3 regions of the Mammaliicoccus sp. D-M19 genome follow, and region 3 is predicted to be linked to each of the others. Evidence: riboswitches for the same ligand, from Rfam matches in the RefSeq annotation. Region 3 holds a riboswitch; each other region holds the start of a gene.
What was found. A riboswitch is a leader RNA that binds a small molecule or an ion and turns the genes downstream of it on or off. The one in region 3 is predicted to bind S-adenosylmethionine.
Positions count from the first base shown of each region.

Region 1: linked by a shared signal. The riboswitch ahead of LQ675_RS04055 (hypothetical protein) and the one ahead of metK (methionine adenosyltransferase) in region 3 are both predicted to bind S-adenosylmethionine.
Region 2: linked by a shared signal. The riboswitch ahead of metX (homoserine O-acetyltransferase MetX) and the one ahead of metK (methionine adenosyltransferase) in region 3 are both predicted to bind S-adenosylmethionine.

Region 1 covers NZ_JAJNHW010000001.1:778,980-784,041, forward strand. The annotation lists gene LQ675_RS04035 (FTR1 family iron permease) at 1-379, opposite strand, end outside; gene efeB (iron uptake transporter deferrochelatase/peroxidase subunit) at 354-1,592, opposite strand; gene efeO (iron uptake system protein EfeO) at 1,599-2,459, opposite strand; gene LQ675_RS04050 (PepSY domain-containing protein) at 2,699-3,328, opposite strand; SAM riboswitch class I at 3,460-3,559, shown strand; gene LQ675_RS04055 (hypothetical protein) at 3,634-3,852, shown strand; gene LQ675_RS04060 (NAD(P)/FAD-dependent oxidoreductase) at 3,895-4,785, opposite strand; gene LQ675_RS04065 (RrF2 family transcriptional regulator) at 4,857-5,062, opposite strand, start outside.
Region 2 covers NZ_JAJNHW010000009.1:65,550-70,611, forward strand. The annotation lists gene serS (serine--tRNA ligase) at 1-1,128, shown strand, start outside; gene LQ675_RS13245 (YceI family protein) at 1,253-1,768, shown strand; gene LQ675_RS13250 (AzlC family ABC transporter permease) at 2,181-2,825, shown strand; gene LQ675_RS13255 (AzlD domain-containing protein) at 2,822-3,148, shown strand; SAM riboswitch class I at 3,215-3,316, shown strand; gene metX (homoserine O-acetyltransferase MetX) at 3,388-4,356, shown strand; gene LQ675_RS13265 (DUF2232 domain-containing protein) at 4,438-5,062, shown strand, end outside.
Region 3 covers NZ_JAJNHW010000002.1:107,876-112,937, forward strand. The annotation lists gene pckA (phosphoenolpyruvate carboxykinase (ATP)) at 1-834, opposite strand, end outside; SAM riboswitch class I at 1,017-1,128, shown strand; gene metK (methionine adenosyltransferase) at 1,232-2,425, shown strand; gene LQ675_RS06115 (nuclease-related domain-containing protein) at 2,986-3,897, shown strand; gene LQ675_RS06120 (NAD-dependent succinate-semialdehyde dehydrogenase) at 3,956-5,062, shown strand, end outside.

The DNA of each region.
Region 1 (5,062 bases), on a different contig from region 3:
GCTGCATTTCATTTTGTAACTGATCTCGTTTCTTCTGTTTATCAACAGGATTTAATACTTTTTCATAATCAATTAAATCAGAAGTCAGTGTATTTAGCGCACTTTCTCTATCTTTTTGAGACGTTGTTTTTTCAACTTTTTCAATATCTTGATCTATTTTTTTCACAAGTTTATGGTCTTTTTTATTCGTACTTTGCCAATTATCTTTAATCTCTTTGAAATGCTTGTCGAATGCTTTTTCGTCTTTATCTTGTATAGCCGATTTGGCATCTGTCACACTGATATAAATATCGCTTAAACTCGTTTCTGCTTTAGCGGTCAAAGATAACAGCATAAATAGTATTGCGACTAAACTAAATACGATTGAATAACGTTTCACCTAAATATCCTCCTTCTTGGACACCTGGTAAACATAGAAAAATACCTGAACCTCGATGTGTAATATATTCATTTAATTTATCAATGGCACCCATTTTACTTTGGATTTTAATAAATTGTTCAGGTGATTTTTGAAATGCTAGGAAGAGTAATCCTGCATCAAAAGCGCCTGTGTTTGCGTTTATACCATCTGAATATGAAAAAGATCTTCTTAATAAATTTGTTTTAGATGCTTTTGCTAAACTGACATGTGACTCTTTTTCTATCAAGTTCTCGCCATTTTTATCTTTAATATCAGGGTCAAATGTATCAAATTCTTTTTCTTTACCAATTGGTGAACCAGAATGACGGTATCTACCAAATGTAGCTTCTTGTTCACCTAAAGCCGTTCTATCCCATGTTTCTAACAACATTTGAATTCTTCTTGCGACTAAATATGAACCATTTTCAGCCCAACCATCTTGTATAAAGACATACTCATTTAAATCATTTTTATTTTGGACATCAGGATTACCTGTTCCATCTTTAAAAGAGAATAAATTTCTTGGCGTTTCTTTTTTACCATCTTTCTCTTCAAATGAGGTAAATCCTGCTTGGCTCCACTTCATTGAAACTTCACCTTTAGCCACTCTAATTAAGTTTCTGATAGCATGAAAATTAACTTGCGGATCATCTGAACATGCTTGTATACAAATGTCTCCACCTGAATAGTTGTCATCAATTTGGTCTTTAGGAAAATGTGGTAAATCTTTTAATAAATCTGGTTTATGCTTTTTCAATCCAACTTTCTCAAAGAATGAAGGACTTATACCAAAAGTAAGAGACAGACGACTGGCATCTAAGCCAATCGCCTCCCCTGTATCTGGACTTGGTAACATTTTGTTTTTACCAAGCTCTTTTACATATTCACCATTCATTAAATGGACACTATAATTTGTCCATACTTTAAACATTTCTTTAACATCTGAAACTGACATTTTGTTAATGCTCAGAACGACAAAGTAAATATGTTTTTGTTGTTCTGTCGTGATGCCAGACTGGTATTTACCATAAAAATTGATTTTATTTTTTACGCCTTTTTTATCTTTAGCAAAGTATTGAGATGCAAGAAAAGTACCACCTACACCAGTAGAACCTATCAGTAAACCTGCACCTCCAACACCAGCAAGCTTTAGAAAATCCCTTCTAGCTATATGATTTTCATTATTAGACATCAATCATCACTCCGTAATAACAGCCATTTGACTTAAAGATTCCCCTAATTTATCAACAGCTTCAGAAAGTTTTTTCGTTTCATCTTTAGATAGTTTCGTATAATCTTCATATCCACCATCTTTAGTCTTATACTGATCTAATAATTTATTAACATTATCAAATCTTTCTTGTGTTGTGTCAGCAAGCTTTTTATCTTTATCTGCTACTTTATCTTTAAATATTTCAAAGATTTTTTCTGCCCCTTCAATGTTTGCTTTAAAGTCATATAAATCTGTGTGTGAATAAATTTCTTCTTCACCTGTAATTTTAGAGCTAGATACTTCATTTAATAAGTCGATTGAACCTTGTAACATTAATTTAGGTGTCACATCTACTGTATCTACTTTTGCACGTAATTCTTTCGTATCTTTTAATAATTGATCAGCAACTGGTGCCATATCTTTAGTAGTATTATCTTCCCATAGTGCTTTTTCAATTTTGTGATAACCTGACCATTCGTCTTCTTTATTTTCTTCTTTCATATCTGCTAAACGTGCATCAATTTTCGGATCTAAATCACCGAAACTTTCAGCAACTGGCTCAGATCTTTCATAGTACATACGAGCTGTAGGATAAATTTCTTTCGCTTTTTCGATATCGTCTGCTTTAACCGCTTCAACGAATTTTTCAGTATCCGCTAAGAATTTATCCAATTGTTCAGTTGTAAAATCTTTATAAGCTTTTGTTTCTTTTGAGAAATCCGCTTTTTCAGACTTTTTCGTTTCCTTTGTTTCTTTTTTATCTTCATTTTCTTTCTTATCAGCGCTATTCCCACACGCTGTTAAAATTAAAGTACTTGCTAATAAAGTTGTTGCTAACTTTTTCATCATAACACTCCCCATCTAATTGATTATCATTATCATCTTTAATTTATGCCTATAATGTGTAATAGTCAATAAAAATTTTATAGAATTCATGAAAAATACAAATATAAGTCTGTACTTATAGTATTTAGAAACCTTAATTTTTTTAGGATTTCTTTGAAATCATTAATTGAGAATGATAATCATTAAGAGAGCACAAAAAAACATAGGATAAAATGAATTATCCTATGCCTATTAATATATTAATCTGTTTCTTGTTCGAGAATTTCTTTAGATTTAGCATCAATTGTAAATTCTGTTGATTCTTTATTACCTTCTTTTAATTCAATAGAATAAACAAGTTTTCCGTTATCTTCACTTAGTGACCATTCTTTTATATCACCTTTAGCTTTGTCTTGTGCTACTTTGAGTGCATCTTCAAATTTAGCGACATCTGATAATTTGAATGTTTGGTCATTATCATCACTATCTTCTTGTTCTTTTTCAACATTCGTAACAGATTTATCATCTGCATTTATCAGTACTTTATTTTCATTTGTTCCATCAACTAATTCAACTTTATAACTCCAATCACCTGTTTCTTTTTCAAACGATAAATCTTTAAGTTCACCTTTTGATTCTTTTTGTGCAGCTTTTACAGCATCTTCTGGAGAGACTTTAACGTCTTCCCATTTAACTGTATTTTCAGTTGCTTTGTCAGAACTTTGATCATCATCTGTGTTTTGATCGTCGTTACTATTTTCTTTAGTTGTTTGTTCAGTTTTTTCATCATTTTGATTATCTTTTTTATCATTGTTATCATCGTCACTATTACCACATGCTGCTAACACGATACCTGCTGACAATAATAAAGAAAGCATTTTATACTTCATATTCTATTCCTCCTATGCTTCATATTCATTTAATATATAGACCATCTCAAACTTTTTAAACATTTAACTTTTTAAAATTAGACAAAATACAATTAATTCGTTATGATTAAGAAACAATAAAATAGCTCGTAGTCTTATTAAGAGTAGGCGGAGGGAATTGGCCCGATGAAACCTCAGCAACAGGCGTATGTACTGTGCTAAATCCAACAAGTTTAACTTGAAAGATAAGAAGATTCTCTAAACAGCTCTTCTTAATCTTAAGATGAGCTGTTTTATTGTAACTATTAAATTAGGAGGCAATAAGTATGAGAACAAGAGACGATATTTTATCAGAACTATTAGAATTAAAGGCAAATCCACCAAAAAGCTTTTCAGGCTCAATAGCTAAGACCCAGAAGAAGAACTCATTAATCCAAGAGTTATGCAGAGTTGAGAACACAATACTTCAACCAACTTCAGATTCTGAACATCAAAATGTTCAATTCGGTGACTTTGAAATTAATATTAAAATAACTAAAAAATAAGCAAAAAAGGAGTAGGACTATATTTTTCGTCCTACTCCTTTTTTATGATTCCATAATGATTTGCATTGCTACAAATTTTGCGACTTGATTACCATTTGCTGCTGCGTCTATAAGTTGAGATGCCATGAAATCTTTACTCTCTCCTGCTACAAACAATCCTGGTACAGATGATTCACCTAACTCGTTTATTTTTATTTTTCCGTTGTCTTCTCTTTCAATATTGAGCCCTTTTAAAAATTCAAAATCAGTATCCCACTTTACACCAATGATTGCACCGCTTCTATTGATTCGTTCACCATTTTTAAAGATAACTTCATTAATTTGTCCTTTATGATGTTTAAATTCAGCTACTTCGCTTTCTACTAATGTGATATGTTTACTTTCAATAAACGCTTTATCTTCTTCAGTTAATAATGAAAAATCACGACTACTTATAACGATATCGTCTGTCCAATTGTTAATAAGCATCGCCATATGTTTCACATGTTCAGGTTGAACAGCTACAAGTAATGGTTTATGTCTCAATTCATATCCATCACACCATGGACAATAAAAGACAGATTTGCCATAACTTTCTTTTAAACCTTCAATTTCTGGTAATGTTTCTCGCAATCCTGTACATACCATAATTTTTTTAGCTTTATATTGTTGATTGGCTGTTTCAACAATAAAATAATGCTCTTCTTTCAATATGTTTAACACCGTGTCATTGATACGTGTTACATCATCATATTGATCAACATCATGTTCTCCTTTAGCTCTCAATTCTTCTGGTCTTACACCGTCTTGTGTTAAAAATGCATGTGAATGCTGTGTCACTTTATTTCTCGCATTATTATTGTCTATCATTAATGTCTTCTTTAAAGCTCTTCCTAACGTGAGTGCACTCGCTAATCCTGCTGGCCCTCCACCTATTACGATACAATCAAACATGGTATTTCCACCTTTCATAACTATTATAGAGTCGTAATATCTATAATTTATAGATAAAAAAAAGATTTAACTTACATTAAATCTTTTAAAGTTTTATTTTTCAAAGCTTGCGTCATTTCATCTTCAGCTGAAGTTAATATCGCTTGTATTTTACATTCAGGACCGTGATCAAAACTATCTTCAAGCGTACTTTGATGACCATCAATTGCTGTAATAATATCATAGACAGTTATGTCTTCCCAATTATTAACTAAGTAATAACCACCTTTTGCACCAG
Region 2 (5,062 bases), on a different contig from region 3:
CGTCGTAATAAAGTAAGCGGTGAAATTGCGCAGAAGAAACGCAATAAAGAAAATGCAGACGATGTTATTTTAGAAATGCGTCAAGTTGGCGATCAAATTAAAGAAATCGACCAAAATTTAAATCAATTAAATGAAGATGTTACGTACAGATTAGTAAGAATTCCTAATTTAATTAGTGATGAAACACCAGTCGGTAAAGATGAAGATGATAATGTAGAAGTACGTAAATGGGGTACACCACGTCAATTTGATTTTGAATCTAAAGCGCACTGGGATTTAGTTGAAAATCTTAAGATGGCAGACTTTGAAAGAGCTGCTAAAGTATCAGGTGCACGCTTCGTATTCTTAACAGGCAAAGGTGCACAACTTGAAAGAGCACTTATGAACTTCATGGTAACAATGCATACAACGCAACATGGTTATACTGAAATGATGGTGCCTCAACTTGTAAACGCAGATTCTATGTTTGGTACTAGCCAATTGCCTAAATTTGAAGAAGATTTATTTAAAGTAGAAAAAGAAGGATTATATACAATTCCAACTGCTGAAGTACCTTTAACAAACTTCTATCGTGATGAAGTGTTACAAGATGAACAATTCCCAATTAAATTTACAGGGCAATCTGCATGTTTCAGAAGCGAAGCTGGATCAGCAGGTAGAGATACAAGAGGTTTAATTAGATTACACCAATTTAATAAAGTTGAAATGGTGAGATATGAAAGACCTGAAGATTCATTTAAAGCACTAGAAGAATTAACTCAACACGCTGAAAATATTTTACAAGCTTTAGAATTACCATACAGAACTGTGAACTTATGTACAGGGGATATTGGATTTGGAAGTTCTAAAACATATGATATAGAAGTATGGCTACCAAGTTACAACGATTATAAAGAAATCAGTTCATGTTCAAATATGACAGATTTCCAAGCACGAAGAGCAAATATAAGATTTAAACGAAGCAAAGATGCGAAACCAGAATACGTACACACACTAAACGGAAGTGGATTAGCAGTAGGTCGTACATTTGCTGCAATCGTTGAAAACTACCAAAATGAAGACGGTACAATCACTGTACCTGAAGTATTAGTACCATTTATGGGCGGCTTAAAAACAATTGAATTATAAGTGAGTTAAATCTCACAAAAAGGGTAATCATATATTGGTTACTCTTTTTTTGATTTAATGCTTGAATATACTTTTTATATTTGATATACTAAGTATACAAAATAAATAAAGGGAGTTTTGACAGATGACTAATTTCAATTTCGACAAAGCACACAGTAGTTTAGAATTTACAGTAAAACATTTAATGGTATCTCGCGTTAAAGGTACTTTTGAAGATTATAACGTAGAAGTATCAGGAGATATTAATGACCTTTCTACATTAAAAGCAACAGTTACAATAAAAGCAGATTCAATCAATACTAAAAACGCTGACCGTGACGCTCACTTAAAATCAGCTGACTTCTTTAGTGCAGATGAAAATCCAAATATTACATTTGAATCAAAATCAATCAGTGAAGATTCAATTACAGGTGATTTAACAATCGCTGGCGTAACACACGAAGAAACATTTGACGTTGATTTCAACGGCGTAAGTAAAAACCCATTAAATGGTGAAACAGTAACAGGTTTCGCAGTAACTGGTAAAATCGACCGCGAAAAATACGGCGTATCATTTAACCAAGCATTAGAAACTGGTGGCGTGATGATCGGTAGAGATGTTAAATTCGAGGCAAGTGCAGAATTCGGTTTAAGTGAATAATTTATATAGATAATCAAACAGTAGAAATTCATTCAATTGAATTTCTGCTGTTTTTTATATGGTTTGAGATATAAATATAAGTGCACGAAGACTGAGAGATATCGTGCGCTAAGGTACAAAATCAAGGTATAACGCACGAAGACTTGATCATCTATGGCCATCTAAGCCCAAATGATTAATCCAGTATCAAATTGATTAATTATTTTCCGAATATTTAATCAAGTGTTATTGATAAAGTAATATAGGTATGATAAAACTAATACATATTAAAATTCTTTAGAGGTAAGTAAGATTGAGGTTAGACAAACGTTAGACTTACCTTTAACTGTAGATTGGAGGCATCGTTGTGACAAGTACGAGTATTACGAATAAAGGTTTGTTCCTTCAAGGTGTTAAAGATTGTATACCAACTATGCTTGGATACTTTAGTGTTGCATTAGCTTTTGGTATCGTCGGTATTTCATCTGGTTTATCTATTTTGGAAATTGCATTGTTGTCTATTTTTGTCTATGCGGGTGCTGCTCAATTTATTATATGTGCGTTGGTCGCCATCCACTCCCCTATTTCAGCAATTCTATTGACGGTATTTTTTGTTAACTCAAGAATGTTTCTTCAAAGTTTGGCTTTAGTCCCAGCATTTAAAGGAAATGGTTTTTGGTCGAATATAGGAATAGGCACACTTGTAACGGATGAGTCATTCGGTGTTGCGATTACGAAATATGTGAAAGAGAAATCGCTCAATGCGACTTGGATGCATGGTTTAAATATTTCAGCTTATTTATTATGGATTGTCACATCTATTATTGGCGGTTTAGTCGGTAACTTAATACCTAAACCTGAAATGTTTGGCCTCGATTATGCTTTAACAGCGATGTTTATATTTTTATTAATTGCTCAGTTTGAAACGATACATAAAAGCAAAGTCTTAGTATATCTTTATTTAATATTATTAACGATTGTATGCATGCTTATTCTGACATTATTTATGCCAACTTATTTATCCATTATTGTGTCGACAATTATTGCTTCTGTCGTAGGGGTGGTGTTTGATAAATGAGTATATCGATGTATTTAATTTTAATTACGATAAGTTGTTTTGTTTTAACTTGGATTATCCGTGTTTCTCCATTTGTATTGTTATCAAAAGCGGACTTACCTGAAAGTGTGATCAAGTGGTTACAATATGTGCCGGTATGTCTCTTTACGGCATTAATACTAGAAGGCATGTTAAATCAAGAAGGCAATGCGGGGTTTACGTTAAATTTTGAGAGTATTATAGTCGCGATACCAACAATTCTAATAGCACTCATATTTAAAAGTTTAACGATTACAGTTATAGCTGGTATGTTTATTATGGCGATTGTGAGATTAGTCTTTTAATTTCATTCGTTAACTTATTGAAAGAAATGCTCATTTCTAGTATTCTTAATATAAATTACATAGCAAAGCTTATTCAGAGAAGTTGAGGGAATTGGCCCGACGACACTTCAGCAACCGGTCATAATAGATACGGTGCTACTACCAACGAGTATACTCGCATAATAAGGATGATGAGGACTTCTTACTTCTTTGACGAGTAAGAAGTCTTTCAATTTAAATAAGAGGGGGGTTTTAATGTGATTATTTCTCGAGAAACAGGCATAGTAGATCTTGGACATTTTGAAACAGAATCTGGTGAAGTGATTGATAACTTGAAACTTCAATATGAGTATGTGGGTTATAAAGGCCAGCCACTCGTTGTAGTTTGTCATGCGCTAACAGGCAACCATTTAACATATGGTGATGATGAGCATGCAGGTTGGTGGCGTGAAATTATAGATGGCGGTTACCTTTCAATTAATGATTATCAATTTATAACATTTAATGTAATTGGCAGTCCTTATGGATCAAGTTCAAGATTGAATACTCCAAATTTCCCGGAACATTTGACGATGAGAGATGTTGCGAAAGCAAACATATTAGGATTGAAACAATTTGGCTATGAAAAAATTGATGTATTAATTGGTGGCTCTTTAGGTGGTATGCAAACGTTAGAAATGCTTTATGACGGTTCGATTGAAGTGAAAAAAGCAGTCATATTAGCTGCTACAGAGAAGACTTCATCATATAGTAGAGCGTTTAATGAGATTGCAAGACAAGTCATTCATATGAACGGACAAGATGGTTTAAGCATCGCAAGACAACTTGGCTTTTTAACGTATCGTTCAAGTAAAGATTACGAATCAAGATTTTCTGCAGATGATGTTGTAAGCTACCAAAAATATCAAGGCAATAAATTTAAAGAAGTATTTAACAAAGACTGCTATTTAACATTGTTAGATGTTTTAGACAGTCACGACATATTTAGAGGACGAGATGATGTTGAGGAACGTCTACTTCAACTAGAAACGAAAGTATTAACATTAGGATTTGCGGATGATTTATTATATCCAGATGACCAAGTGAGAGCTTTAGGTCGATTCTTTAAGTATCATAGACATTTCTATGTGCCAGACAACGTGGGCCATGATGGGTTTTTATTGAATTTTGGAGATTGGGCACCTAACGTTTATCATTTCTTAAAATTATATAAATTTAAAGCACGCTGATATCAACTTAAAAGTCACCTACATTGTTTTAAAGGATAAAAATCTGTAAAATAGAGAAAGATGTTTAATTTAGATTGGGAAGTGAAAAATTTGTCTTTTAAAGTCGATATAAAAGCGACAATCATAGCAACACTTATACTAGTTCTAAGTGCCGCTATTATAAACTTTGTACCATTATTAGCAATATTGATCATACCATTTATTACGATACCAGGAACGATTCTTTGGTATCGCTCTAAACCGTCCTTTTTTGTGACGGTTGTCATAACGTTATGTGCAACTGTGTTATTTAATCATGTATTCTTATTAACTGCCATGACACTTGTTATTTTTATGAGTGTATTTATTGGGCAGTTACTTATTGAGCGTACATCTAAAGAACGTATTTTGTACTTAGTGACAACATTTATGAGTATTTTAACGATAGGTAGTGTGTTAATTTTACAAATTACGGGAAACTTACCTTTAACGAGCAAGTTCTTTAATCAGTACCATGATGTATTAGTGTCGTATTTTCAAATGGGTGGTAATATAACAACTGAAATTGAAGAATCTTTACAAGTTTCATTAGAAATATTACAAGCGAGCATTCCTGGGTATATAGTATTATGGGTATTCTTATTTGTGCTTGTGAATTTAGTTGTGACGTTTCCGATTTTAAGAAAATTCAAAGTCGCAACACCTGTGTTCAGACCATTATTTATGT
Region 3 (5,062 bases):
TACTGTTTTAGCGTAACAACCACCTTCAATATTGAAGACACCATTTTCGTTCCAACCATGTTCATCGTCTCCGATTAATTTTCTATTAGGATCTGCAGATAACGTTGTTTTACCTGTACCAGATAGACCAAAGAATAAAGCTACATCTTTGTTATAACCTACGTTTGCTGAACAGTGCATACTCATAATGCCTTTTTTAGGTAATAAATAGTTCATTACTGAGAATATACCTTTTTTCATTTCACCAGCGTATTCAGTACCGCCAATTAGTATGACACGGTGTTTGAACGAAGTTATAATGAATGTCTCAGAATTTGTACCGTCTTTTTCTGGATCAGCTTTAAATCCTGGTGCACTAATAACAGTGAAATTAGGGCTGATATTAAGTGCTTCTTCTTTAGTTTCTGGGCGGATAAACATGTTCTGTGCAAATAAATTATGCCAAGGCATTTCGTTAATCACGCGTAAATTTAATCGTGATGATTCATCTGCACCTGCATATCCATTAAAGACATAAAGTTGTGATTTTTGGTTTAAGTAGTCAATAACTTGATCATATAAATTTAAAAAGTTACTTTCTGAGATAGGTTGGTTGATTGTACCCCAATCAATATCTTGTTCAGTATCTTCCTCTTTAACGATAAATTTGTCTTTAGGAGAGCGACCTGTGTATTTACCAGTTTCCATTCTGATTGCGCCAGATTCTGTTAATACGCCTTCTCCTGCTTCTAGAATGTGATTGTACAATTCGGTTCTAGAAAGTTGCTGTAGTGTAGTGTCCTTCTTTAAAAGGTTTGAAAGTTCGATTGATTCGGTAATTGACTGTATTGCCATAAATGACGACCCCCATGTCTAATATTAGTGTTGTAAGCATTTTCATGGAATTAGTATAACACATTAAAATATATAGTCTATACTAATGAGTGAATTTGTTATAAAAAATTTTTGGAAATTTGAATGTGTTTCGTTCCATTGACATATTATGAAAACTTTAGTATTATCATTTCTGACGGATTCTCTTATCCTGAGTGGTGGAGGGACATGGACCCAATGAAACCCAGCAACCTCTTTCTAATGAAAGAAAGGTGCCAAACCGTTTGCAGACCAATATTGTCTGAACGATAAGAGCGAATGGACGAGTGTGCCTTCTCTCTATATCTTTATTGAGAGAGGGCACTTTTTATTTGCGCTGAGGAAGAGACCGTACAACTTTATTTAAAGGAGATTTTTTATGTCAAAGAATAGAAGACTCTTCACATCAGAATCAGTAACAGAAGGGCATCCAGATAAAATTGCGGACCAAATTTCCGATGCTATCCTGGATGAATTATTAAAAGGCGATCCTAAAGCAAGAGTCGCTTGTGAAACAACAGTAACAACTGGTATGGCTTTAATTGCAGGTGAAATTTCTACTTCAACATATGTAGATATCCCCAAAGTAGTTAGACAAACAGTAAAAGATATAGGATACACAAGAGCGAAGTATGGTTATGATTTCCAAACGATGGCGATTTTAACTGCTATTGATGAGCAATCACCAGATATTGCACAAGGTGTAGATTGCGCACTAGAAGATAGAGATGATTTATCAGATAGAGAAATAGAATCAATTGGTGCAGGTGACCAAGGTCTTATGTTTGGTTTTGCTACAAATGAAACGGAAACATACATGCCTTTACCAGGATATTTAGCTCACCAACTTGCGAAGAAATTAACAGATGTACGTAAAGACGGTACTTTAGAATATTTACGTCCAGATGGTAAGACACAAGTAACAGTTGAATATGACGAAAATGACAAACCAGTAAGAGTAGATACAATCGTTATTTCTTCACAACATCATGAAAAAATTGAATTAGAAAAAATTCAACAAGATATTAAAGATCATGTTATCTATCCAATCGTACCTAAAGAATTATTAGATGAAGAAACTAAATTCTTTATCAATCCAACAGGTAGATTTGTAATTGGTGGACCACAAGGAGATGCTGGATTAACAGGTAGAAAAATCATTGTAGATACATACGGTGGTTATGCAAGACACGGCGGAGGATGTTTCAGTGGTAAAGATCCTACTAAAGTAGATAGATCAGGTGCATACGCTGCTAGATATGTTGCTAAGAATATAGTAGCAAGTGGATTAGCAGATAAATGTGAAGTCCAATTAGCATATGCAATTGGAGTAGCACAACCAGTATCCATTTCAATAGATACTTTTGGTACAGGTAAAGTAGAAGAAACTGTATTAGTAGAAAAAATAAGAGAAGTATTTGATTTAAGACCAGCAGGCATTATTCAAATGTTGAATTTAAGACAACCAATCTACAAAAAGACAGCAGCATACGGTCACTTCGGTAGAACAGATGTTCAATTACCATGGGAACAATTAGATAAAGTAGATTTATTAAAAGACTTATTAAAATAAACAATTACGCTCTGTATAGAATCTTACGGGATTTATGCAGAGTTTTTATTTTATTTTAGAAGGAAGTTGGGGTGTTATTAGCAGTTTTGGTTAGAAGTGCAAATACTGGGGTCGTTATTAGCAGTTTTAGTTAGAAGTGCAAATACTGAGGTTGTTATTAGCAGTTTTGATTAGAAGTGCAAATAAGGATACCGGTATTAACACTTCTAAGTAGTTTTGTAATTAAGGCGGTCCATAGTAACATTTCAGCCGACTTTTGTAATTATAGACGCCCATAGTAACACTTCAGCTGACTTTTGTAATTAACGCCCCCGTTATGGACAAGTTTGGCCTGAAGTGTTCACAACAACGCTCATAATTACAATTCATGCAAGTTTTGTAACAGCAATCCGCTATATATTCATAAAATATTTACTATTAAAGTGTGGTTTAACTACTCAAATGTATGAAGTATAAGAAATTACGTTATATTATCAATATATTTCATGATATATACTGAATTTATTTGTAATTTTTACTATAATGGAATTAATACATATGAAAGGGAGCGATCTACAATTATGAGTCAATTAGAACCGATTCATTATGGATTAATCGCAGCGGTCGTCATTGCGATACTATTTATTATATTATTCTTTGTTTCATTAAAACAGAAACAAAAATCTTTGAATAAGATTCAAGAAGCTCATAAAAAAGAAAATGAGACGCTTAAATCTGAACATAAAGAAAAGTTAGATCATGAAAGAGTTGAAAATAAAAAGGTTCTAACGAAACAAGAAGAAACACATCAAGAAGCAATTTCACAAAAAGAAAGAGAAATTGACTCATTAAAGTTATTTTCTAAGAATGAAGGGGAATATATAACTGATAGACACTTGTTAGAGTTAAGAGACCAACTTGTAAATGAACGTCGTATCAGACCTGAAGACATGCATATTATGGCTAACATCTTCTTACCTAAAGATCCATTAGGTAAAGTTCGACAAATAGATCATTTAGTCTTAACAAGAACGGGTATTTATGTAATTGACTCTAATTTAGTAAGTGGTCATATCTATCACGGTATTACAGAACAGCAGTTTAGTGATTTTCCAGTATTAGGACAAGTCTTTGAAACATTGGATTTAAACCCAAACAAAGAACAAACGTTATTACTTGAAAAACAACCAAATAATAAAACTGCAGCTTTTCATTCATATACTAATGAAGTTAAAGAAGTTGATAATACAACTGAAGAATTACAAAGGCAGTTAGAACTTAAATATACACCGACACCTATTATTTACTTCCATCCAAATGAAGTAAGTGAAGCAACTATCAGTAATTATTCACAAGACCCTAACATTAAAGTGTTAGTTGGTGAAAAACAACTTCAACACTTCTTTAATAAATTTGTATTTCATGGTAGATTCCAATATAGTGTGGAAGACCTTGAGAGAATTATGGATGAAATTGAAAAGTTTAACCCGTAATAACTAAGCGCTGCATATTATGTAGCGCTATTTTTATACTAAAAAGGTGGTTATAAGTATGGTAAAAGAAAATTTTGAAGTTAAAAATCCTGCAACTGGTGAAGTAATCGAAACGATTAAAAACAATACGGAAGAAGATATTAACAGCAAGATTGAAAAGGCACATGATGCTTTTCAAACATACAAAAAGAAACCAGCTCATGAACGTAGTGCATTGTTATATAAATGGTATGAATTGATTCTCGAAAATAAAGAAGAAATTGCCTTAATTATGACAAAAGAAAGTGGGAAGCCATTAAAAGAAGCTTTAGGTGAAGTAAAATATGCGTCAGATTATATATTATGGTTTGCTGAAGAAGCTAAACGTACTTATGGTAGAACTATTCCAGAACATGTTGATAACAAACGACTCATCGTTACACGTGCACCTGTTGGCGTTGTAGCGAGCATAACACCTTGGAACTTCCCAGCAGCGATGATGACTAGAAAAGCAGCACCAGCATTAGCAGCAGGGTGTACATTTATATGTAAGCCAGCACAAGATACACCTCTTACAACAATGAAATTAGTTGATCTTGCACATGAAGCAGGATTTGATCAAAGTGTTATCCAATATGTAAATGGTTCAGGTAAAGACGTCGGTGCAATTTTCACAAAGCATCCTTTAATTTCAAAAATTACTTATACAGGTTCAACGCCTGTAGGTAAGCAATTAATGGAACAATCTAGTTCGACATTGAAGAAAGTAACGCTTGAATTAGGTGGTCATGCACCTTTAATTGTTCACGAAGATGCAAATATAGATAAAGCAGTTCAAGGAACAATTGCATCTAAATTCAGAAATGCAGGACAAACTTGTGTATGTGCAAATAGAATTTACGTACAAGAATCTATTAAAGACGCGTTTGAAGATGCGCTCAGAACAGAGGTCAGTAAATTAAAAGTAGGCGATGGACAAGATGAATCAACAGATATAGGTCCTGTTATTAACGTAGATGGTTTTGAAAAAATTAAATCTCATATTGAAGATGCAACAAGTAAAGGCGCACGTGTGATTACTGGAGGGGATAGCTATAAAGATGGTGGTTATTTTATTACACCAACTGTTCTATCTGACGTTTCAGACGATATGAAAATAATGGTAGAAGAAACATTCGGACCAGTA